DNA from 3 places in the Cupriavidus sp. DF5525 genome. Region 1 is predicted to be linked to each of the others. Evidence: predicted binding sites of a transcription regulator. Region 1 holds the regulator's gene; each other region holds the start of a gene.
What was found. The regulator sigma-54, encoded in region 1, starts transcription at its own class of promoters, with help from an activator protein. The targets are predictions, from matches to a motif close to TGGCANGNAANCTGCTTT.
Positions count from the first base shown of each region.

Region 1 (7,278 bases):
GCACATCGCGATCAGTTTTTTCATGCTTGCTCTCCTGGCTGTGGAAAACATCATGGCCGCGCGGGTATGGGGGCTCGTGGCGGCCTGTGGATGGGCTCGATGCCCATTACAGCACAAAACGTAGGACGTCCCAAGCACGTTGACGGCAGCGCCTGCCGCCGTTGTAAGCAATTGAAAGCGCAGTGCGGAAGGGTCAGAGCAGCCGGCCCTGGCCGCGCGAAACCGCGTCGGCCTGCATCGCCGCGCGCTGGCGGTCCATGAAGTCGCGCAGCGTGTCGATGCCGCGCAGGCGCAGGATGGTGTTGCGCACCGCGGCCTCGACCAGCACGGCAAGGTTGCGGCCGGCCGCAACCTGGATCTTGACCATATGGATCGGCAGGCCGAGCACGTCGAGGTATTGCGAATCGAGCGGCAGACGCTCGAATTCGCCGTCGTTGCGCCGCACCAGCTGCACCACCAGCTTGATCTTCATCTTCCGCCGCACCGCGGTCTCGCCGAAGATGGTCTTGATATCGAGCAGGCCCAGGCCGCGCACTTCCAGCAGGTTCTGCAGCAGCGGCGGGCAGCGCCCCTCGATGAAGTCCGGCCCCAGGCGCACGAAGTCGACCGCATCGTCGGCCACCAGCCCGTGGCCGCGCGAGATCAGTTCCAGCCCGAGCTCGCTCTTGCCCAGGCCCGATTCACCCATGATCAGCACGCCCATGCCGAGGATGTCGAGGAACACCCCGTGCATGGTCACGCGCGGCGCGGAAATGCGCGACAGGTACAGGCGCAGGTGGTCGATCACCGCGGCCGACGACACCGGCGTGGTGAACAGCGGCGTGGACGAGCGCGTGCAGCGCAGTTCCAGGTCGGGCGGCGGCTCCATGCCGTCGGCGATCACCAGGAAGGGCGGCTCGAGCAGGATCAGCTCGCCCATCTGGCGCTTGCGGGTCTCGTCGTCCAGGCGCTGGTAGTAGGTGATCTCGGGCTTGCCGAGCACCTGGATGCGGTTGGGGTGGATCAGGTTCAGGTGACCCACCAGGTCCGCGGCGGAGGTGGCCTCGCGGGCGAATTCCACGTCGAAGGCGCGATCCGCCCCTTCCAGGCCGGCCACCCACGAGAGTTTGAGGTCGGCTGCGTTGTCGTCGAAGATCGACTGGGAGGTGACGCCGGTGAGTTCCATGCGGTATGACTGGTGAGGCGGTGTGCGAAGCGTCTTGCGCCTGCCCGGTCTGGTGCCGGCCCGCTCTGGGGATCAGTGGATCAGGGGTGCCATGCAATCAGCAACTGGTGCACGGCATCGGGCGTGGGCAGGGTTGCCAGCCCTTCGCGCATGTCCCGGTCCGACAGCAGTTGCGCGATTTCAGAAAGGATTTCCAGGTGCTGCTGCGTGGCCTGCTCGGGCACCAGCAGGAAGATCAGCAGCGACACCGGCTTGCCGTCCGGCGACTCGAACGGGATCGGCTCGGCCAGCCGCATGAAGGCGGCCAGCGGCTGCTTCAGGCCCTTGATGCGGCCATGCGGGATCGCCACGCCGGCGCCCAGGCCGGTGGAGCCCAGCGATTCGCGCGCGAACAGGTTGTCCGTCACAGTAGCGCGCGCCACGCCATGGTTGTTCTCGAAGAGGAGCCCGGCCTGCTCGAACACACGCTTCTTGCTGGTGACGCTTACATCGAGGTTGATGTTGCCGGGTGGCAGCAATTTGGCCAAACGATTCATGGGCGATGCGCAGGATTTCAGTTAGCGGGGCGGATCAGCCGTTCCGGCCGGGCAGTGGGCTGCTGCGGGCGGCTGCAAAGTCACTCGACGCCGGGCCGTCAGCCGCCCGCGGGCGTCCGGCCATTATAGAGCAGCGGCTTCCTCCCCATTGTGCAGCGCAGCGCCGGATTCGGGTGCAAAACGACACAAGGTCACGCACCGGGTTGGATGCAAAAAATGCCCGCCTGCCATGTATGGCGCAGCATACACCTTGCCGCCGTCGTTGCGAACACCCTCGCCCAATCGGGTGGTACTAGTTTGCACCGCCGCCACAGCCAGGGCGCTTTATGCTCATTTTCTGGCGCCAGGGCGCAAAAAAGCCGCGTTTGAGCGCGGCTTGCCTGTCTAGTCTCGGATTCGACGGCTCGCTGGGAGCCGCCGGGCACGGTCATTGCTGCATTTGCGCTGCGGCCATCTGATATTTGACCGCCTCGCGGTCGTGGCTTTGCACGCGGTCCTTGTAGCGGATCACCTGACGGTCGAGCTTGTCGACGAGCGCGTCGATTGCCGCATACAGGTCTTCGTGATGCGCTTCAACAAAGATGTCCTTGCCCCTGAGATGTAGATTGATTTCCGCGTACTGGCGCCGGTCCTTTTCTTTGTGATTATCGACAGAGAGCAGCACGCTAACGCCAATGACTTGATCGAAATGCCTGACGATTCGCTCCAGCTTCGTTTCCACGTACTCACGCAATGCCGGCGTGATGTCAAGGTGGTGTCCACTGATCTTGAAGTTCATAGCGCTTCTCCTTCTGAAAGAGCCTCACCAGGCAGGCGGTGGGCTCGGCTACAAAGACTTGCGGAGATTGACTGCGGGGATTTTCAGGGCTTCGCGATACTTGGCAACGGTGCGGCGTGCGACAACGAAGCCTTGTTCGCCCAGCAGTTCGGCAATGCGACTGTCGGAAAGGGGATTCCTCGGGTCTTCGGCTCCTATCAGTTGCTTGATCAAGGCGCGGATGGCCGTTGATGAAGCCGCGCCACCGGTTTCGGTGGACACGTGGCTGCCGAAGAAGTACTTCAATTCGAAAGTACCCATCGGCGTTGCCATGTATTTATTGGTCGTCACCCGGGAGATGGTTGACTCGTGTAAACCCAGTGTATCGGCAATCTCCCTCAAAACCAAGGGGCGCATGGCGATTTCGCCGTGGGTGAAAAAGTTCTTTTGACGCTCGACAATGGCCTGTGAGACACGCAGGATGGTGTCGAACCGTTGCTGGATGTTCTTGATCAGCCACCGCGCTTCCTGCAGCTTCTGCTGCAGGCCGGCCGTGCCCGACTCGCCCTTGGCGCCGCGCAGGATCTGCGCGTACATATCGTTGATGCGCAGCCGCGGCATCACATCCGGGTTGAGTTGCGCGGTCCAGCCGCCGCCGCTCTTGCGCACGAATACATCGGGCACCACGAAATCGGCTTCCGGGCGGCTGTAGGCATGGCCGGGATAGGGCGCGAGCGAGCGGATCAGTTCATGCGCCGCCTTCAGCGCCGCTTCGTCCACCTGCAGCGCCTTCTTCAGCCGCGTGTAGTCGCGCACTGCCAGCAGTTCCAGGTGGTTGGTGACGATGACCAGCGCCAGGTCGCGCTGCGGGTGCTTCAGGCGCCGCAATTGCAGCGCGAGGCACTCGGCGGCATTGCGCGCGCCCACGCCGGGCGGATCGAAGCTCTGCAGCAGCGTCAGGATCGCGTGGACTTCCTCGATCTCGAATTCGAGTTCTTCCGGCAGCTCGGTGCAGATTTCCTCGAGCGACGCGCTCAGGTAGCCGTCGTCGTCCAGCGATTCGATCAGGAAGATCGCCAGGCCCTTGTCGCGCGTCGAGATCTTCAGCGGCGCGAGCTGCTCCATCAGGTATTCGCGCAGCGTCGGCTCGGCGTCGCGCAGCTGCATCGGCGTCTTTTCGTCATCGTCGCCTTGCGGCCGGCGGGCGAAGTCGTCAAGGCTCCAGTCGCTGCCATAGTCGTCGCCGCTGCTGCTGTCGCCGTAGCTGTCATCGTCGCCCGCGGCGTCGGTGCGCGCGTCACCGTTTCCTTGCGGCTCGGCCGGCGCGGGTGCGGGCGCGCTCTGCAGGTTGACCGAGCCGTCGGCGGCCACGCGCAGCGGGCTTTCGATCCAGTCGTTCTCACGTTCGAGCAGGGGGTTTTCCGTCAGCGCCTGTTCGACTTCCTGCTGCAGTTCCAGCGTTGAAAGCTGCAGCAGCCGGATCGACTGCTGCAGTTGCGGCGTGAGTGCCAGGTGCTGGGAGAGGCGGAGCTGTAGCGACGGTTTCATGCGACCTATTTTATGCGCATCTTTCCGTTGTTGGAACGGAAATTGCTATCGCTGATGCGCTCTGATCGCCGCACGCTGTGGGGTATCCCACGCGCTGCCTGAACAAAACCTGCCGTGTGTGGTAGCGCTCGAGACAACGCTTCTGACCACTTTCAGCAGGCCGGTACATCACATGCGGAAGTTCTCGCCCAGGTAGACGCGCCGCACCGATTCGTTGGCGATGATCTCTTCGGGCTCGCCCGCGGCCAGCACCGTGCCTTCGCTGATGATGTAGGCGTGGTCGCAGATGCCGAGCGTTTCGCGCACGTTGTGATCGGTAATCAGCACGCCGATATTGCGCGCCTTCAGGAAGCTGACGATGCGCTGGATCTCGCCCACCGCGATCGGATCCACGCCGGCGAAGGGCTCGTCCAGCAGGATGAAGCGCGGCGACGAGGCCAGTGCGCGCGCGATCTCCACGCGGCGGCGCTCGCCACCCGACAGCGACAGCGCCGGGTTGTTGCGCAGGTGCGCGATCTGCAGGTCGTCGAGCAGCGAATCGAGGCGGCGGTCGATCTCGGCCTTGCCCAGCGGCTTGCCGTTTTCCACCTGCAGCTCCAGCACGGCGCGGATGTTCTCCTCGACGTTGAGCTTGCGGAAGACCGAGGCCTCCTGCGGCAGGTAGGACAGCCCCATGCGTGCGCGCTCGTGGATCGGCAGGCCGCTGATATGGTCGCCGTCGAGCACGATATCGCCCTCGTCCAGCGCCACCAGGCCGACGATCATGTAGAAGGAGGTGGTCTTGCCCGCGCCGTTGGGGCCGAGCAGCCCGACCACCTCGCCGCTCTTCACGTCCAGCGAGACATCCTTGACCACCGTGCGCGTGCCATAGCGCTTCCTCAGGTGGCGCACGACCAGCGTGCTGCCCCCGGCTAGGACGGTGGAGGCTTCGACGAAAGGCTTTTCGGCAATCGTTGCGGTATCGGTCATTGGCTCAGGCATTCATTCAGGCGGCGGCGCAGGGGATGTCGTATGCGGCGCCGGCGTCAGGGTTTGTTGGTCGGCGCGGGCGCGGACTTCAGGTTCAGCGGCGAGCCGCCGGCACCGGGCGCGCCTTGGGCGCCCTGGTCCTGGCGCGGCGACAGCACTGCGCGCACGCGGCCGGAAGGATTGGCGGGCGAGCCCTCGCCGCCGCTACCGGCAGCCGTGTAGAACTCCTTGCGGCTGTCGTAGGTCAGCACCGCGCCGCGGATCTCGTCGACCATCTTGGCACCCTGCAGGCGGGCCATGCGGGCATTGCCGATCAGCTTGGACAGTTCCTGCTTGCCGTCGTATTCGATGCGGTCGCCCCAGCCGTCGATATATTCATCGACACCCTCGCGCTTCTGCCGGATATACGCCTGCTTGCCCGGCTTGGCGGTGGCCACGGCGAACTGATAACCCTCCGGGTCGGTGCGCAGCTCGGCCGCGTCCGACTTCAGGATCATGGTGCCCTTGGTCAGCACCACGTTGCCGGTGAGCGTATAGATCTGCTTGACGTCGTCGTAGCTGGCGTTGTCGGCCTCCAGCACCATCGGCTTGTCGCGGTCCGCGCGCTCGGCAAGGGCGGGCTGGGCCAGCAGCAGGCCGAAGGCCACTGCCGAAGCCAGCAGGGCAGGGGCGGTGCGTCGACGGGACGATGTCGTCAGGAAAGCAGTCATGTTGGCAGGGGTCGCTGGAGGGCGTCTTGGTACGTTTTGGTACGTGTTGGTGGTGCCTGGGGCGGGCGGGGTTCGTTGCAGCCTTGCTGCCAACGGGGCCCCGTGCCGGGATCATCACCGGCCCGGCGACGGTCCGGTGATGATGGTGCCGCGTACATTGCCGAGCAATTGTACTTCGCGGGTGACGTTGTTGAAGATCAGGCCGTTGGCTGTCATCACCGAGGGGCCGCGCGTGAGCTTGACCGCCTTGTCGGTCTTGACGATGTCGTCGTTGAGCAGCAGCTGGAAGTAGCTCGACGCCGCGGTCAACTGCGGGTCCTTGGACGCGTCGGGCCCCTGCTGGCGCAGGATGAAGCCGTTGCCGTACAGGTCGATCACCGAGCCTTCGGCGTTCATGCGGCCGATGTCGGCGCGCGCGGTGACGGGCGGGCGGTCGGGCTGGTAGGCGCGCATCGCGGGACGGGTCACCTCGTAGGTCTGGTCGTCCTCGAAATGGACCATGCGATCGCCGGTGAAGCGGATCTTGGTGCTGCCGTCCGGTGCCAGCTCGGTGGCCGAGAAGCGGTCGATGAAGTAGTCCGGCTCGTGTTTCTTGGTGGTCTGCGCGGCCTGGTCTTCCTTGGGCGAGTTGATCTGGACCAGCCAGAACGTGCTGCCCGCCACGAAGGCCATCAGCAGCAGCGGCAGCAGCCGCATCACGATGCCGCTGAGGGAGGCGAGTAGTGCCTGCATGGTGTCCTTGCTTGCGCCCCGTTCAGATGACCTTGGCGCGGGTCAGGTCGTGGATATGGAGCGCGCCGGTGAGGCGGCCGTCGTCGTCCACCACCAGCAGCTGGTTGATGCGGTTGGCTTCCATCACCTGTACCGCTTCCACGGCGAGCTGGTTCTCGTTGACCACGTGCGGGTTGCGGTGCATGACCTCGCCGATGGGCACGGTCTTCCAGTCGCGCGGGGTTTCCAGCAGGCGGCGCAGGTCGCCGTCGGTGAAGACCCCGATGGCGTGGCCGTCGGGGTCAACCACCGCGGTCATGGCCATGCCCTTGCGGGTAATTTCCATCAGTGCCTGCGCCAGCGGGGTGTTCTCGCGTACCTCGGGCACGGCGTTGCCGGTGCGCATCACGTCGCGCACGTGCGTCAGCAGCTTGCGCCCCAGCGCGCCGCCCGGGTGCGAGCGGGCGAAGTCTTCCTCGCCGAAGCCGCGCGCGTCCAGCACCGCCACTGCCAGCGCGTCGCCGAGCGCCAGCGCCGCGGTGGTGCTTGCCGTTGGCGCCAGGTTCAGCGGGCAGGCTTCCTTTTCCACGGCGGCGTCCAAGTGCACATCGGCCAGCTTGGCCAGGTTGGACTCGGGGTTGCCGGTGACCGAGATCAGCCGGGCGCCGATGCGCTTGACGATCGGGATGATCGACAGCAGCTCGCCGGTCTCGCCGGAATTGGAAAAGGCGATCAGCACGTCGTCGCGCGTGACCATGCCCAGGTCGCCATGGCTGGCCTCGGCCGGGTGCACGAAGAACGCGGGAGTGCCGGTGGAGGCCAGCGTGGCCGCCACCTTGCGCCCGATATGACCGGACTTGCCGATGCCGGAGACCACTACGC
Region 1 is NZ_CP168265.1:356,829-364,106, forward strand. Features, by position in the region: gene ABNX08_RS01780 (PsiF family protein) at 1-24, opposite strand, end outside; gene hprK (HPr(Ser) kinase/phosphatase) at 194-1,165, opposite strand; gene ptsN (PTS IIA-like nitrogen regulatory protein PtsN) at 1,246-1,701, opposite strand; gene hpf (ribosome hibernation-promoting factor, HPF/YfiA family) at 2,129-2,479, opposite strand; gene ABNX08_RS01800 (RNA polymerase factor sigma-54) at 2,528-4,006, opposite strand; gene lptB (LPS export ABC transporter ATP-binding protein) at 4,175-4,975, opposite strand; gene lptA (lipopolysaccharide transport periplasmic protein LptA) at 5,032-5,685, opposite strand; gene lptC (LPS export ABC transporter periplasmic protein LptC) at 5,800-6,417, opposite strand; gene ABNX08_RS01820 (KpsF/GutQ family sugar-phosphate isomerase) at 6,440-7,278, opposite strand, start outside.

Region 2 (7,278 bases), 2.2 Mb from region 1:
TCGTTCGGCGGCCGCGCCGCGCTGGACGGGGTTTCGCTTGGCGTGCGGCGCGGCGAATTCGTGGCGCTGCTCGGGCCCAACGGGGCGGGCAAGACCACGCTGTTCCAGATCCTCGGCGGCCTGTTCGTTGCCGATGCCGGCCGCGTGACGGTGATGGGCAGCGATATGCGCCGCGATCCGGTGAGCGCGCTGGCGCAGCTCGGCATCGTGTTCCAGCAGCCGGCCATCGACCTGGACCTGCCGGTGCTGGCCAACCTGCGCTTCCATGCCGATCTGCACGGGCTGCCGCGCGCCGTCGCGAAGCAGCGCATTGAACGGCTGCTGGATGCCTTTGGCCTGGCCGGGCGTGCGCGTGCGCCGGTGCGCGAACTGTCGGGCGGCAACCGGCGCAAGGTGGAGCTGGCACGCGCGCTGCTGCATGAACCCGCGGTACTGCTGCTGGACGAGCCCACGGCAGGACTCGATCCGGCCTCGCGCGCGCAGCTAGTTGCCGATGCCAGGCGGCTCACGGCGCAGGCGCACGCCGGCGTGCTGTGGGCCACCCACCTGGTGCAGGAAGTGGAGCACGCGGACCGCGTGATCGTGCTGGATCGCGGCGGCGTGCGTTTCGACGGCACGCCTGCGGCGCTGCGCGGCGCCGCGCAGCGCGACAGCCTCGAAAGCGCTTTCCTCGCAATGACGCCGCCTTCGGACAACCCGGCGAGAAGGAGGGTTCCCGCATGAACGAGATGCCATCGCTGCGCTGGTTTGCTGCCACGCTGCTGCTGGCGACGACCTTGCTGGTCGCCGCCGGCCTGGCCGAAGCCGCGCAAGGCGGCGCGGCGCGCGTCGCCAGCGAACAGGTTTTTGTGTCAAGCGAGAAGGACGATGCGGTCGCCGCCTACCATGCGCGCACCCGGCAACTGCTGGCGGTGTGGCGCCAGTGCAAGCGGCCGCGCCACCTGCAGCTTTCACCGGACCGTGCGCGCCTGTACGTGGCGTGCAGCGACGACAACCGCGTGGACGTGGTCGACGTGGCCAGCCGCAAGACGCTTGCCTCGCTGCCGGTGGGAGATGATCCGGAGCTGTTCGACCTGAGCCAGGATGGCCGCACGCTCTATGTCTCGAACGAGGAAGACGCGCTGTTGTCGGCCTACGATACCGCCTCGGGCAAGCGCGTGTTCGCGGTCAAGGTGGGCGAGGAGCCGGAAGGCGTCAAGGTCAGTGCTGACGGCCGGCACGTGTACGTGACCTCGGAGGTCGCCAACCTGGTCCATGTGATCGACGTGGCAGCGCGCAAGGTGATCCGGAACATCCAGGTCGGCAACCGGCCGCGCCGGCTGCTGCTGGTGCGCGACGGCAAGGAGCTGTGGGTGTCCAACGAGCTGTCTGCCAGCGTCAGCGTGATCCGTACCGATACGCTGGAGGTTGCCCAGACCATCGCGTTCGCGCCGCGAGGCTTCCGCGCGGAGGACGTGACCCCGGTGGGCATGGCGGCCAGCCGCGACGGTACGCGCGCGTATATCGGGCTGGGACGCGCCAATCATGTCGCGGTGGTCGAGGTGGCATCGCGCCGGGTGCTGGACTACGTGCTGGTCGGCCGGCGCGCATGGGGGCTGGCGCTTAGCCGCGACAACGCCCGCCTCTACGTCGCCAACGGCCTGTCCGACGATGTCAGCGTGGTGGATACCGCCAGCGGCAAGGCGGTGGCCACGCTCAAGGCGGGCCGGGTGCCGCATTCGGTGGCGATCGATGACTGACCCGTCGCGCCGCGCATGCAGGGGAGGGCGGGCCATGCTTGCCACCGCCACGCTGGCCTTGCTGTCGGCCCTGGCACAGGCGGCCGAGGTGCGCGTGGCAGTGGTCTCGCTGGCCGGCGACCCCCGCCATGAAGCGCGGCGCCTCGCGCAGCGCTTGCCCGGCCAGCCGCAAGGCCGTGCGCTCGACGGCGCGCAAGTGGCGGCCGCCGAGGCGCGCTTCGCGCTGGAGGCTGCCGGCCAGTCGCTCCGGCTCGACCCGCATGAAGCGCGCAGCGAAGCCGAGATCGGGCCGACGGTCGCCGCCCTGGTGCGCCAGGGCACGCGCTTTATCCTGCTCGACCTGCCGTCCGCAGCGGTGCGGGCGGCCGCGGGCTCGGTCAGGCCGGGCGAGGCCTTGCTGTTCAACGTCTCGGCCGATGACGACGAACTGCGCGGCGCCGGCTGTTCGCCGGTGCTGCTGCACACGCTGCCCAGCCTGCGCATGCACGCCGATGCCCTGATGCAATACCTGGCCCTGCGCAAATGGCGCCGCGCCTTGCTGCTCACCGGCCCGTCCGCGGCCGACGCGGCGCAGCGCGACGCGCTGGCGAAGTCGGCGCGGCGCTTCGGCATCGCCTGGTCGGGACAGCGCACGTTCCGGCTCTCCAACGATCCGCGCGAGCGCGACCAGGCCAACCTCAACCTGCTGACCACCGGCGTGGACTACGACGTGGTGGTGGTGGCCGACGCCGACGGCGAGTTCGCCCGCAGCGTGCCCTACGCCACGCAACTGCCGCGCCCGGTAGTCGGCGCCAGCGGCCTCGGCGCGCAGGCGTGGCACTGGGCCTGGGAGCGAAACGGCGGGCCGCAGCTCAACCGGCGCTTCACGCGGGCAGCGGGCCGTCCGATGACGGGCTACGACTGGGCTGCATGGGTTGCGGTCAAGGCGATTGCAGAGAGCGTGGCGCGGCAGCCCAACGCTGGCTTTGCCGCGCAGGCGCAAGCGCTGGCCGCGGGCAATGTGGTGGTGGATGGTTTCAAGGGCCCGCCACTGTCGTTCCGGCGCTGGGACCGCCAGTTGCGCCAGCCGGTCTTGCTCGCCCACACGGACGGCGTGGTCAGCGTGGCACCGGTGGAAGGCGTGCTGCATCCAAAGAGCAATCTCGACACCCTGGGCGCCGATGAAGCCGACACGGCGTGCCGCACCCCGTCCACCTAAGGCATCCACCTAAGGCACCTCGCCATGGCCTCGATCCTGATCCATCGCTGGCGCGCGCTGCGCGCCATCTGCGGGCGCGAATTGGGCAAGTACCTGCGCCAGCCCGGGCGCCTGCTGTCGTCGCTGGTGCGCCCGCTGCTGTGGCTGCTGGTGTTCGCCGCCGGCTTCCAGAACGCGCTGGGCGTCGCCATTGCGCCGCCCTACGACATCTATATCGAATACAAGGTTTACGTGGCGCCCGGCCTGCTCGGCATGATCGCGCTGTTCAACGGCATGCAGTCGTCGCTCGCCATGGTGTACGACCGCGAGATGGGCGTGATGCGGCTGCTGCTGACCGCGCCGTTGCCGCGCGGCTGGCTGCTGGGCTGCAAGCTGGCGGCGGGCATGGTGCTGTCGCTGTTGCAGATGGCCGCGTTCCTGCTGGTGGCGATGGCCTTTGGCATCCGCTTCGAGCCGCTGAACCTGCTGGCGGCGACGGGCGCCATGGCGCTGGCCGCATTGATGCTGGGTGCGCTGGGGCTGCTGCTGTCAGTCCATGTGCGCCAGCTCGAGAACTTTGCCGGCACCATGAATTTCGTGATCTTCCCGATGTTCTTTGTCAGCTCGGCGCTGTATCCGCTGTGGAAGCTGCAGGAGTCGGGCGCGGAGGTAGTGTACCAGCTCGCCCGCTTCAACCCTTTCACGCACGCGGTCGAGGCGATCCGCTTTGCCCTGTACGGGCAGACGGCACCGGTGAGCTTGGCGGTGGTGGCGGGCTGCGCCGTGGTGTTCTTTGCGCTGGCGCTGCAGGGTTACGACCCGCAGCGCGGTATGGCGCGCCGCCGTCAGCAGGCATGAGCGGCCGATGGCGTTGCGCGGTGCTGACTTCTGGGACTGTTCAATCCTGGAGCAACTGCAACGCAGTGTTGCGCGCTGGCACGGCGACAACAACGCAACCAGGCCCCAAGGGGCCGGTTTGCGCGGGTTTGCGATTGGCACGGGAATTGCCAAATGCATGCCTGGTGTTGGCGCACCAGGGAAACCAAAACAAGAGAGGAGAAGGCAATGAGGACGTTACGAGCAGTGGTGGCAGTTGCGGCTGCCATGGCAGGTCTGGCCGCGCAGGCGGCGGTGACCGATGCCATGATCGAAAACGACGCAAAGACCCCTGGCGACGTGCTGTCGTGGGGCATGGGCCCGCAAGGCCAGCGCTATTCCACGCTGTCGCGCATCAATACGAAGAACGTCAGCCACCTGGTGCCGGCCTGGTCGTTCTCGTTCGGCGGCGAGAAGCAACGCGGGCAGGAATCGCAGCCGGTGATCCATGACGGCAAGATGTTCGTGACGGCCTCGTATTCGCGCATCTACGCGCTGGACCTGAAGACCGGCCGCAAGCTGTGGAAGTATGAACACCGGCTGCCCGAAGGCATCATGCCGTGCTGTGACGTGGTCAACCGCGGCGCGGCGCTCTACGACAACCTGGTGATCTTCGGCACGCTCGACGCGCAGCTCGTGGCGCTCGACCAGAACACCGGCAAGGTGGTGTGGAAGGAGAAGCTGGAGGACTATGCCGCCGGTTATTCCTATACGGCGGCGCCGCTGATCGCCAAGGGCATGGTGCTGACCGGCATCTCCGGCGGCGAGTTCGGCGTGGTGGGCCGGGTCGATGCGCGCGACGCAAAGACCGGGCAACTGGTCTGGTCGCGGCCGGTGGTCGAAGGCCATATGGGCTACAAGTACGACAAGGACGGCAACAAGTCCGAGAATGGCGTAACGGGAGCCCAGGGCGCGAGCTGGCCGGGCGAGACCTGGAAGACCGGCGGCGCGGCCACCTGGCTCGGCGGCACCTATGATCCGGCGACCGGGTTGGTCTACTTTGGCACCGGCAACCCGGGGCCGTGGAACAGCCATATCCGCAAGGGCGACAATCTTTACTCCGCGTCGACGGTGGCGATCGATCCGGCCACCGGCAAGATCGTCTGGCACTACCAGAACACGCCGAACGACGGCTGGGATTTTGACGGGGTCAATGAGTTCGTGACCTTCGACCTCGACGGCAAGCGCATGGGCGGCAAAGCCGACCGCAATGGCTTCTTCTACGTCAACGACGCGGCCAACGGAAAGCTGGTCAACGCCTTCCCCTTCGTCAGGAAGATCACCTGGGCCACCGGCATCGACCTGAAGACCGGCCGCCCCAATTTCATCAACGAAGGCCGCCCTGGCGACCCGGCCAACGGCGGCGACCCCAAGAAGGGCAAAACCGTGTTCGCGGCGCCGGGCTTCCTTGGTGGCAAGAACCAGCAGCCGATGGCCTACAGCCCGCAGACCGGCCTGTTCTACGTGCCCGCCAACGAATGGGGCATGGACATCTGGAACGAGCCGGTCAGCTACAAGAAGGGCGCTGCCTTCCTTGGCGCCGGCTTCACCATCCATCCGCTGAACGAGGATTACATCGGCTCGCTGCGCGCCATCAATCCCAAGACCGGCAAGATCGTATGGGAGGTCAAGAACAGCGCGCCGCTGTGGGGTGGCGCGATGACCACGGCCGGCGGGCTGGTGTTCTGGGGCACGCCGGAGGGCTACCTGAAGGCGGCCGACGCGAAGACCGGCAAGGAGCTCTGGCAGTTCCAGACCGGCAGCGGCGTGGTGGCGCCGCCGGTCACGTGGGAGGACAACGGCGAGCAGTACGTGGCCGTGGTGTCCGGCTGGGGCGGCGCCGTGCCGCTATGGGGTGGCGAGGTCGCCAAGCGGGTGAATTTCCTGGAGCAGGGCGGATCGGTGTGGGTGTTCAAGCTGCATAAGAGCTGAACGCGCTCACGGAAGCTGTCCGCGGCATGCCGGTGGTGGACGCAGGCGTGCCGCGGGCGCGGTTGCAACACGAAACAGCGGGACACAGGTATGAAGAAACAATGGATGGCGCAGGCAGCCGCGGCTGCGGTGCTGCTGCCCTTTGCTGCACCGGGCGCCACGGCGGCCGATATGCAAGCGCTGGCTGACAAGAACGGCTGCTTTTCCTGCCATGGCATGCAGTCGAAGCTGGTGGGACCGGGATTTGCCGAGGTGGCGGCAAAGTACAAGGGCGATGGGCAGGCGGCCGAACGGCTGGCCAGGAAGATCCGCGAAGGCGGCAAGGGCGTGTGGGGCCGGATTCCGATGCCGCCGCACGGCAGTCTTGGCGAGGACGATGCGAAGAAGCTGGCGGAGTGGGTGTTGAAGGTGGGTTAAGGAAGCAGGGTGTGGGCGATACTCCGGCCTGGCAGGCGCCAGGCCTTTTTTTGGTTCATCGCCGATTTCCGGGGAAAGCCGCCCGATCTTCAAAAACAAAAAACCGCGGGTCCGGCATCAAACCGGAACCCGCGGTTGCTCGCAAAGGCTATCTCAGCCTGCCTGCCGGCGTCAGAACATCGGTCAGAACCTGAAGTTCGCCGTCAGCATGCCAAAGCGCCCGGCCCCCAGCGCACCGTAGTGGTTGTGGGCCTTGGTGTAGTACGTCTTGTCGAACAGGTTCTGGATATTGAGCTGCAGCGACAGGTTCTTGTTGACGCGATAAGCGGCCATCAGGTCGACGCGCCAGTAGGAGGGCACGTACAGCGAGTTGGCCGGGTTGGCGTAGACCTTGTCAACATAGTACGCACCGCCGCCGACTGTCAGCGCCGGCAGCACCTGGTAGGTGGTCCACAGGCTGAAGCTGTTCTTCGGCGTGTTGGGGAACTGGTTGCCGTTGTTGGCCGCGTTGGCTGCCTGCGGGCCGTTGTCGATCAGTTCGCTGTTCAGGTAGGTATAGCCGCCGAACACGCCCCATTTATCGGTCAGGTTGCCAGCGAAGCCCAGTTCGAAGCCCTTCACGCGCTGTTTGCCGGCGTTGACCGTGGTGTTGGCGTCGACTGCCACGCGCGCGTTGTTCTTCTCGATCTGGAAGATGGCGCCGGTCAGCGACAGGCGTCGGGCGAGCAGGTCCCACTTGGTGCCGATTTCCACCGAACGCGCGGTTTCCGGTTCCAGGTTGCGCTGCGCGGCGGTGATGTTGTCGGCACCGTCGCCGTTGGTGGAACCCGGCGGTGTCGACGAGGTGCCGTACGACACGTAGATGCTGCCGTACTCGACCGGCTTGTAGACCACGCCAGCCTGGTAGTTAAAGAAGTGTGACTTGTTGTGGATGTCCACCTGCGCCACCGCCGCCCCGGTGTTCGGGTTGGTGTAGGCGTTGGTGAATGCGCGCGTGTCATAGCTGTCGTAGCGGACGCCACCGTTGACCATCCACTGCTTGGTGATCTCCACCGTATCGAACAGATAGACGGAGCGCGTATTGGTGGTCGTGTTGGTCGTGAACGGCATCTTGGTGATGTTGCCGCGCCACGGATC
Region 2 is NZ_CP168265.1:2,533,987-2,541,264, reverse strand. Features, by position in the region: gene ABNX08_RS11835 (ABC transporter ATP-binding protein) at 1-723, shown strand, start outside; gene ABNX08_RS11830 (PQQ-dependent catabolism-associated beta-propeller protein) at 720-1,739, shown strand; gene ABNX08_RS11825 (ABC transporter substrate-binding protein) at 1,774-2,937, shown strand; gene ABNX08_RS11820 (ABC transporter permease) at 2,962-3,774, shown strand; gene ABNX08_RS11815 (PQQ-dependent methanol/ethanol family dehydrogenase) at 3,982-5,724, shown strand; gene ABNX08_RS11810 (c-type cytochrome) at 5,815-6,141, shown strand; gene ABNX08_RS11805 (TonB-dependent siderophore receptor) at 6,325-7,278, opposite strand, start outside.
Region 2: the regulator sigma-54 is predicted to act here: its motif matches at 3,910-3,927, upstream of ABNX08_RS11815 (PQQ-dependent methanol/ethanol family dehydrogenase).

Region 3 (7,278 bases), on a different replicon from region 1:
GGGTGCTGGAAGGTGCCACCGCCTACTTCGCCGCGCTGCGCGCCGACGCGGCCGACGTCAAGCGCATCCGCGCGCTGATGGCCGAGCTCGAACGCGCGCGCGCCGCCGACCACAAAGAGGCCGAAGCCAATGCCGACGCCCGCCTGCACGACGCCATCGCGCTGGCGTCGCACAACACCATGTTCCTGCACCTGCATACCAGCGTGATCGGCATGCTGCGCGAACACATCACCATCAACGGCACCGGCCTGCGCGAACAGGACGACAGCGCTTCGGACCTGCTGCTATTGCAGCACCGCACCCTGTGCGACGCCATCTGCGCGCGCCGGCCGGAAGAGGCGCGCACGGCGATGCAGACGCACATCGATTTCGTACGCAGCCGGGTCGAGCAGGACGACGGCGCCTAGGTCGCCAGAGAGTTCCGAGCCGATAGTGGTCCAACCACGAGCCTGGAGTGCCGGGCGCGGCATTTACACCAATCCGGCGCCCGCCAGTTCCCGCTTCAGGTAGGCATAGAAAATCGGCCCGGCAATCACGCCCGGGATGCCGAACAGCGTCTCCATCAGCAGCATCACTATCAACAGCTCCCACGCTGCCGCCTGGATGCGCGCGCCGATGATGCGCGCGTTCAGGAAGTACTCCAGCTTGTGGATCACCACCAGGAACACCAGCGATCCCACCGCGATCGGCAGCGACACCGACAGCGACGCCACCACGATGGCGGTATTCGAGATCAGGTTCCCCAGCACCGGCAGCAGGCCGGCAATAAAGGTGATCACCACCAGCGTCTTCGTCAGCGGCAGGTGCACGTCAAACAGCGGCAGCACCAGCAGCAGGTAGATCGAGGTCAGCACCGTGTTGATCGTCGAGATCTGGATCTGCGCAAAGATAAACTGAGAGAACGCCTGCTGCAGCGTACGTGCCCGCGCCACCAGCGCCGTCGCCAGCGGCCGGCGGTTGGGACGCGCCACCGCTCGGTACAGCGCCACCATTGCACCGATCACCAGTCCGATCAGGATATGCACCAAGGTGCGCAGTACCTCGGCCCCGAGCTTCTGGGCCATGGCGGCATGCGCACGCAGCGTCTCGATCAGCGTGTTGGCCAGCTCGTCCACGCCATTGGGCAGCGCATCGCTCACCCAGGGCGGCAAGCGACCGCGCGACTGGTCGATGATATCCGCCACATGGTTCAGCAGCCCGTCCAGCGTATTGCCCTCACCGCTGACAAAGCGCACCAGGAGCCAGCCCGCCAGCGACAGCCCGAGCAGGATCAACGCCGACAATATCAACACCGCGAGCGCGTCGTGCCGCTGGTGCAACCGCATCAGCCGCGGTGCGAGGACGTCGACCAACGAATACAGCAGCAGGCCGGAGAGCAGCGCGGCCACCAGGTTGGCCTGGAGCACGGTCCAGAGCGCCAGGGCGGTCAGCAGGTAGGCGACGGCGCCGACGCTGTACCACGCGGCTGGCAGCAGGCGCGGGACGGTGGGCGGGTCGGGGTCTTTCATTTAAGGTCTCCGGCTGGGTGTTTAAGTCGCTTCGCCGCGTGTGGCGGTTATGGCTGGCGGGCTATGGTTGAACCCGACGCTTATTATGAGGGCTGTCAGGCGCTCCATTGCCGGTGGGGAGCTTATCGCTGGAAGTGGCCATCATTGAAGTGCTTCGAACAGAAGCAACATCAGCGATGCCCGCTGCACGACATAGCATAGAAATGCGACCGCTGTTCGCTCGACGCCGTCTGTCTTGCGCCACAGGCACGGGATTTGCTGACCGTCAAGCGTCGCCACCGGCGCGCCGCCGACCCCAAGCGGGCCACGTGCGCAAAGAGTGACTATATTTGGAAGACCGGCACCCGCAAGGCCCGGCCCCACCAAGCCCTTCAAGTCGCAGTCCCAGCACGGAACCCGACGCATGGCCTACACCCACACCATCGGCACCCATCGCCATGTCTTTGCCGACCTGCGCACGCTGCTGGCCAAGGCCAGCCCGGCGCGTTCCGGCGACGCGCTGGCCGGCATCGCCGCCGAGAGCGAACAGGAGCGGATGGCCGCCCGCTTGGCGCTGGCCGAGGTGCCGCTCGCGCAGTTCCTCAATGAGGCGCTGGTGCCGTACGAGGACGACGAGATCACGCGGCTGATCATGGACCGCCACGATGCCACGGCCTTTGCGGCGATCGGCGCCAGCACCGTGGGCGACCTGCGCAACTGGCTGCTGCTGCACGAGACCGACAGCGCAACGCTGGCGCGCGTGGCGCCGGGCATCACCCCGGAGATGGCCGCGGCGGTCAGCAAGCTGATGCGCAACCAGGACCTGGTGGCGGTGGCGCGCAAGTGCCAGGTGGTGACGCGCTTTCGCAGCACCGTCGGGTTGCCTGGCCGATTGTCGGTGCGGCTGCAGCCCAACCACCCGACCGACGATCCCAAGGGCATCGCCGCGTCGATCATCGACGGGCTGCTGTATGGCTGCGGCGATGCCACCATCGGCGTCAATCCGGCCTCGGACAACCTCGGCGCCATCGTCTCGCTGCTGCGCATGATCGACGAGCTGCGCAGCCGCTATGACATCCCCACGCAGTCCTGCGTGCTGACCCATGTCACCAACACGCTGCGCGCGCTGGACCAGGGCGCGCCGGTGGACCTGGTGTTCCAGTCGGTGGCCGGCAGCGAGCGTGCCAATGCGGCCTTCGGCATCAGCCTGTCGCTGCTGGCGCAGGCGCACGATGCCGCGCAGGCGCTGGCGCGTGGCACCGTGGGCGACAACCTGATGTACTTCGAAACCGGCCAGGGCAGCGCCCTGTCGGCCAACGCGCACCATGGCGTCGACCAGCAGACCATGGAGGCGCGCGCCTACGCGGTGGCGCGCGCGTTCTCGCCGCTGCTGGTCAATACGGTGGTCGGCTTTATCGGGCCTGAGTACCTGTACGACGGCAAGCAGATCATCCGCGCCGGACTGGAGGACCACTTCTGCGGCAAGCTGATGGGCGTGCCGATGGGCTGCGACGTCTGCTACACCAACCATGCCGAGGCCGACCAGGACGATATGGATACGCTGCTGACGCTGTTCGGCGTGGCCGGCATCAACTTCATCATGGGGGTGCCAGGTGCGGACGACATCATGCTGAACTACCAGAGCACCTCGTTCCACGATGCGCTGTACCTGCGCGAGGTGCTGGGGCTGCGCCCCGCACCGGAGTTCGAGGTGTGGCTGCAGCGCATGGGCATTGCCGATGCCAGCGGCCGGCTGCTCGAGCCCGCCGCCCGCCAGCCGCTGCTGCAGATGGCGCACAGTCTCTGAATATCCAGCGCCATGCCGGCCAAACGCCATCCTCCTTCCCGCGACGCCATGTCCGGGCACACGCCCGCCACCACCGCCACCTCGGATACCGACCCATGGCAGCGCCTGCGCCAGTTCACGCGCGCGCGCGTCGCGCTGGGCCGCACCGGCCACAGCCAGACCACCGATGCCGTGCTGGCCTTCGGCCTGGCGCATGCGCAGGCGCGCGATGCGGTGCACCTGCCGCTGGACGTGGGCGCGGTCACCGCGGCGCTGGACACCACCAGGCTGCAGCATGTCGCCGTGCACAGCGCGGCGCCGGACCGCACGCACTACCTGCGGCGCCCGGACCTGGGCCGGCGCCTTGACGATGCCAGCCGCGACAGGCTGGCCGCGTTGCAGGCGGCCGAAGCCCCTGACGTAGTCTTCGTCATCGCCGACGGCCTCTCCGCACTTGCCACGCAGACACACGCGCTGCCGCTGCTCGACGCCACGCGCCAGCGCCTGCCGCCTTCGTGGCGCATCGGACCGGTGGTGGTTGCCGAGCAGTCGCGCGTGGCACTGGGCGACGAGATCGGCGAATTGCTCGGCGCGCGCCAGGTGGTGATGCTGATCGGCGAACGGCCGGGGCTGAGTTCGCCGGACAGTCTCGGCATCTACCTGACCTATGCGCCGCGCGTGGGCCGCACCGATGCCGAGCGCAACTGCATTTCCAATGTGCGGCCGGAAGGCCTCGCGTACGCGCAGGCGGCCGACCGGCTCGCCTTCCTGCTGCGCGGCGCGGCGGCGCTGGGGCGTTCGGGCGTGGATCTGAAGGACGACAGCGCGCCGGCGCTGCCGGACCGCTGACGGGGCAACGCCTCTGCCAAGGGAGCAACCATGCAAGCCGACATGAATTTGCAGGTATGGCTGGATATCCAGTCGGCCAACGGCATGGCGCAGGTCGTGCCTTATGTCGCTTCGGCGCAGGAGGCGGACCTGCAGTACGAGCTCAAGCTGCGCGCGCGCAGCGGCAATGCGGCGTCATCGCTGGCGCAGGCCGGCACGCTGCACGTGGTGCCCGGGCAGCCCACGCGCGTGTCGTCGCTGACGGTCTCGCAACCGCCCGGCAGCGAGTGTGAAGTCGGACTGGTGCTGCGGCAGGGCATGGCCGTGCTGGGCCGGTACAAGCTCGACTGCAGCGGGCGCAAATAGCAAGCCTGTCGGCAGAATGAAAAACGGCCACCACGCGGGCGCTCAGCCCGCCATGGTGGCCGCGTGCCGCACGCGGACAGTGGTCCGTGGCGACAGTGCGCCGCTATCGCTACATCATGCGGCGCGAGAACTGCCCGTGACTGGCATCCGACATCAGCTGCGAGAATTGCTCCCCGCTCATGTGGACCAGTTCCTGGTGGTCGCCGCCCTCGAAATAGACTTCGGGCTGCTTCATCAGGCTGTCGTCCACATAGGTCTGCATGCCGTAGGCCATTGCCACCGGCGGGATCGCGCCGAGGTCGCAGTCCTTGAAGATCTCGCGGATCTCGTCCTCGTGTGCCAGTACCAGGTTGCGTCCGGTCTGTTCGCAGATGGCGGCCATCTGCAGGTGGTGGCTCGACGGGATCACGGCGGCGACATAGCCGCGGTCATCCTCGAGCAACAGCGTCTTGGCCAGTCGGTCTCCGGGAACGTGCGCAGCCTCGGCAGTGGCCATGCTGCTGAGGGTGTAGGGATGGCGAATGATGTCGTACTGGGTATTCTTGCTGCTCAGGCAGTTTGCGAGCGTGCTAGCCAGGGCCATGGTAGCTCCTCAGATTCAGTCGGATGCGTCTACGATTATCCTTGTGCTCTTAATATAGTGCCTGTCAGCACGCCCAACGTGGCGACACGGCAACGCCCTGGCTACCGGTGCAGCCGCGGCCACACCGCCTGCAGCTCGGTCTTGAGGAAGTTGAGCAGGTAGCGCGTGGCCAGCGTCTGGTAGCGGTTGGGCATGGTCAGCATATAGAGCCGGCTGCCGAACACGCTGATGCGGTAGTCGGACAGCAGCGACACCAGTGCGCCACTTTCCAGTTCGGCGCCGATCGCATAGATCGGGAGAATGCCGATCCCCAGGTCTGCCAGCACCGATTCCTTCAGGAAGGCAAAGTTTTCCGAGGTGAGCGTCGGTTCGAGCACTACCTGCTCGCGGGCTTCTTTCGCGTCATGGCCTTCATCGCCATCCAGCCGCGTGCCCGATGCCTTGAGCTTCTGGCCCTCCGGCGACGCGCAGACGATCGCATGTCCTTGCAGCCCGGTGAGTGCCTTCGGCGCGGGATGCGCGGCGAGATACCCCGGCGACGCGCACACGATCCAGTCGACTTCGCCAATTTCCGTGGCGATCACCGAATCGGGCGGTGTGGAGATAATGCGCAGCGCCACGTCTACATCCTCGGACACCAGGTTGTGCACGCGGTTGTCGAACATGACGTCAAGCGTGATGTCGGGATAGCGCTGCTTGAACAGCACCAGCAGCGGCGACAGCAGCGTATGCCCCAGCCCTGTGGGCACCGAGAGCCTCACATGGCCCTGCAGGCTCTTGCCCATATTGCTGATCAGCGCATTGGCCGCCGCCACTTCACCCAGGATATTGCGGCCGTGCTCGTACAGCCCGGCGCCGATCGGGGTCGGCTCGACATGGCGGGTGGTCCGCCGCAGCAGCTGCACGCCAAGCTCTTCTTCGAGCGCCTTCAGCCGGTAGCTGACATTGGCGCGCGTCATCTTGAGCTTGCGCGCGGCCGCGCTCAGGTTGCCCGCGTCGACGATATCGACGAACAGGCGCAGGGCGTTGAGATCCATGGCTTGGGTGATGGGATACAGGGCGGGCGGCGCCGCCTGGCGGTTGCCGCCCCGTATATTGCCATGCCGGCGTGAGGGTCCGGCGCCGGCGTTGCGCAGCATTGCGCCGCACCTGGCTCAGTGCTCGTGGTGCAGGTACTTCGCCTGGCGCGGCAGGCGCAGGCTGACGAAGAAGGCGATCACCATCATCGCGGTCACGTACCAGTAGAACGCGGTCTCGTGGCCGAGCGTCTTCATGCCCAGCGCCACATACTCGGCCGAGCCGCCGAAGATCGCGTTGGCGATCGCGTAGGCCAGGCCCACGCCCAGCGCGCGCACCTCGGGCGGGAACATCTCCGCCTTCACGATGCCGCTGATCGAGGTGTAGAAGCTGACGATGGCCAGCGCCACGGCGATCAGCACGAAGGCCAGTTCCGGGCTGCTGACCGTGCCCAGCGCGGTCAGGATCGGCACCGTGCAAAGCGTGCCCAGCGCGCCGAACATCAGCATGTTGTTGCGCCGGCCGATACGATCGGACAGTGCACCGAACACCGGCTGCATGCACATGTACAGGAACAGGCACGCCGTCATCACATAGCTGGCGGTTTTGATCGACATGCCGGCGGTGTTGACCAGGTACTTCTGCATGTACGTGGTGAAGGTGTAGAAAATCAGCGAACCACCCGCGGTATAGCCCAGCACCGTGAAGAAGGCCGCCTTGTGGTTGCGGAACAGCTCGGCCACGCTGCCGGCCTCCTTGCTGCCACGGCTGGCCGCCGACGAGGTCTCATGCAGCGTGCGGCGCAGGAACAGCGCCACTACCGCGGTGATCGCGCCGACCACGAACGGGATGCGCCAGCCCCACGTCTTGAGTTCGGACTCGTCCAGCAGCTGCTGCAGGATCACCACCACCAGCACCGCCAGCAACTGGCCGCCGATCAGCGTCACATACTGGAACGACGAGAAGAAGCCGCGCCGGCCGCGCAGCGCCACCTCGCTCATATAAGTGGCGGTGGTGCCGTATTCACCGCCGACCGACAAGCCCTGGATCAGGCGCGCGAGCAGCAGCAGCGCCGGCGCCCAGTTGCCAATGCTGTGATAGGTGGGCAGGCAGGCGATCAGCAGCGAGCCCGCGCACATCATGATCACCGAGATCAGCATCGAGTTCTTGCGCCCGTGGCGGTCGGCGATGGTGCCGAACAGCCAGCCGCC
Region 3 is NZ_CP168266.1:2,501,430-2,508,707, forward strand. Features, by position in the region: gene ABNX08_RS32635 (FCD domain-containing protein) at 1-407, shown strand, start outside; gene ABNX08_RS32640 (AI-2E family transporter) at 471-1,508, opposite strand; gene ABNX08_RS32645 (ethanolamine ammonia-lyase subunit EutB) at 1,912-3,294, shown strand; gene eutC (ethanolamine ammonia-lyase subunit EutC) at 3,343-4,122, shown strand; gene csgH (curli-like amyloid fiber formation chaperone CsgH) at 4,153-4,467, shown strand; gene ABNX08_RS32660 (aminoacyl-tRNA deacylase) at 4,577-5,050, opposite strand; gene ABNX08_RS32665 (LysR family transcriptional regulator) at 5,152-6,087, opposite strand; gene ABNX08_RS32670 (MFS family transporter) at 6,205-7,278, opposite strand, start outside.
Region 3: the regulator sigma-54 is predicted to act here: its motif matches at 1,753-1,770, upstream of ABNX08_RS32645 (ethanolamine ammonia-lyase subunit EutB).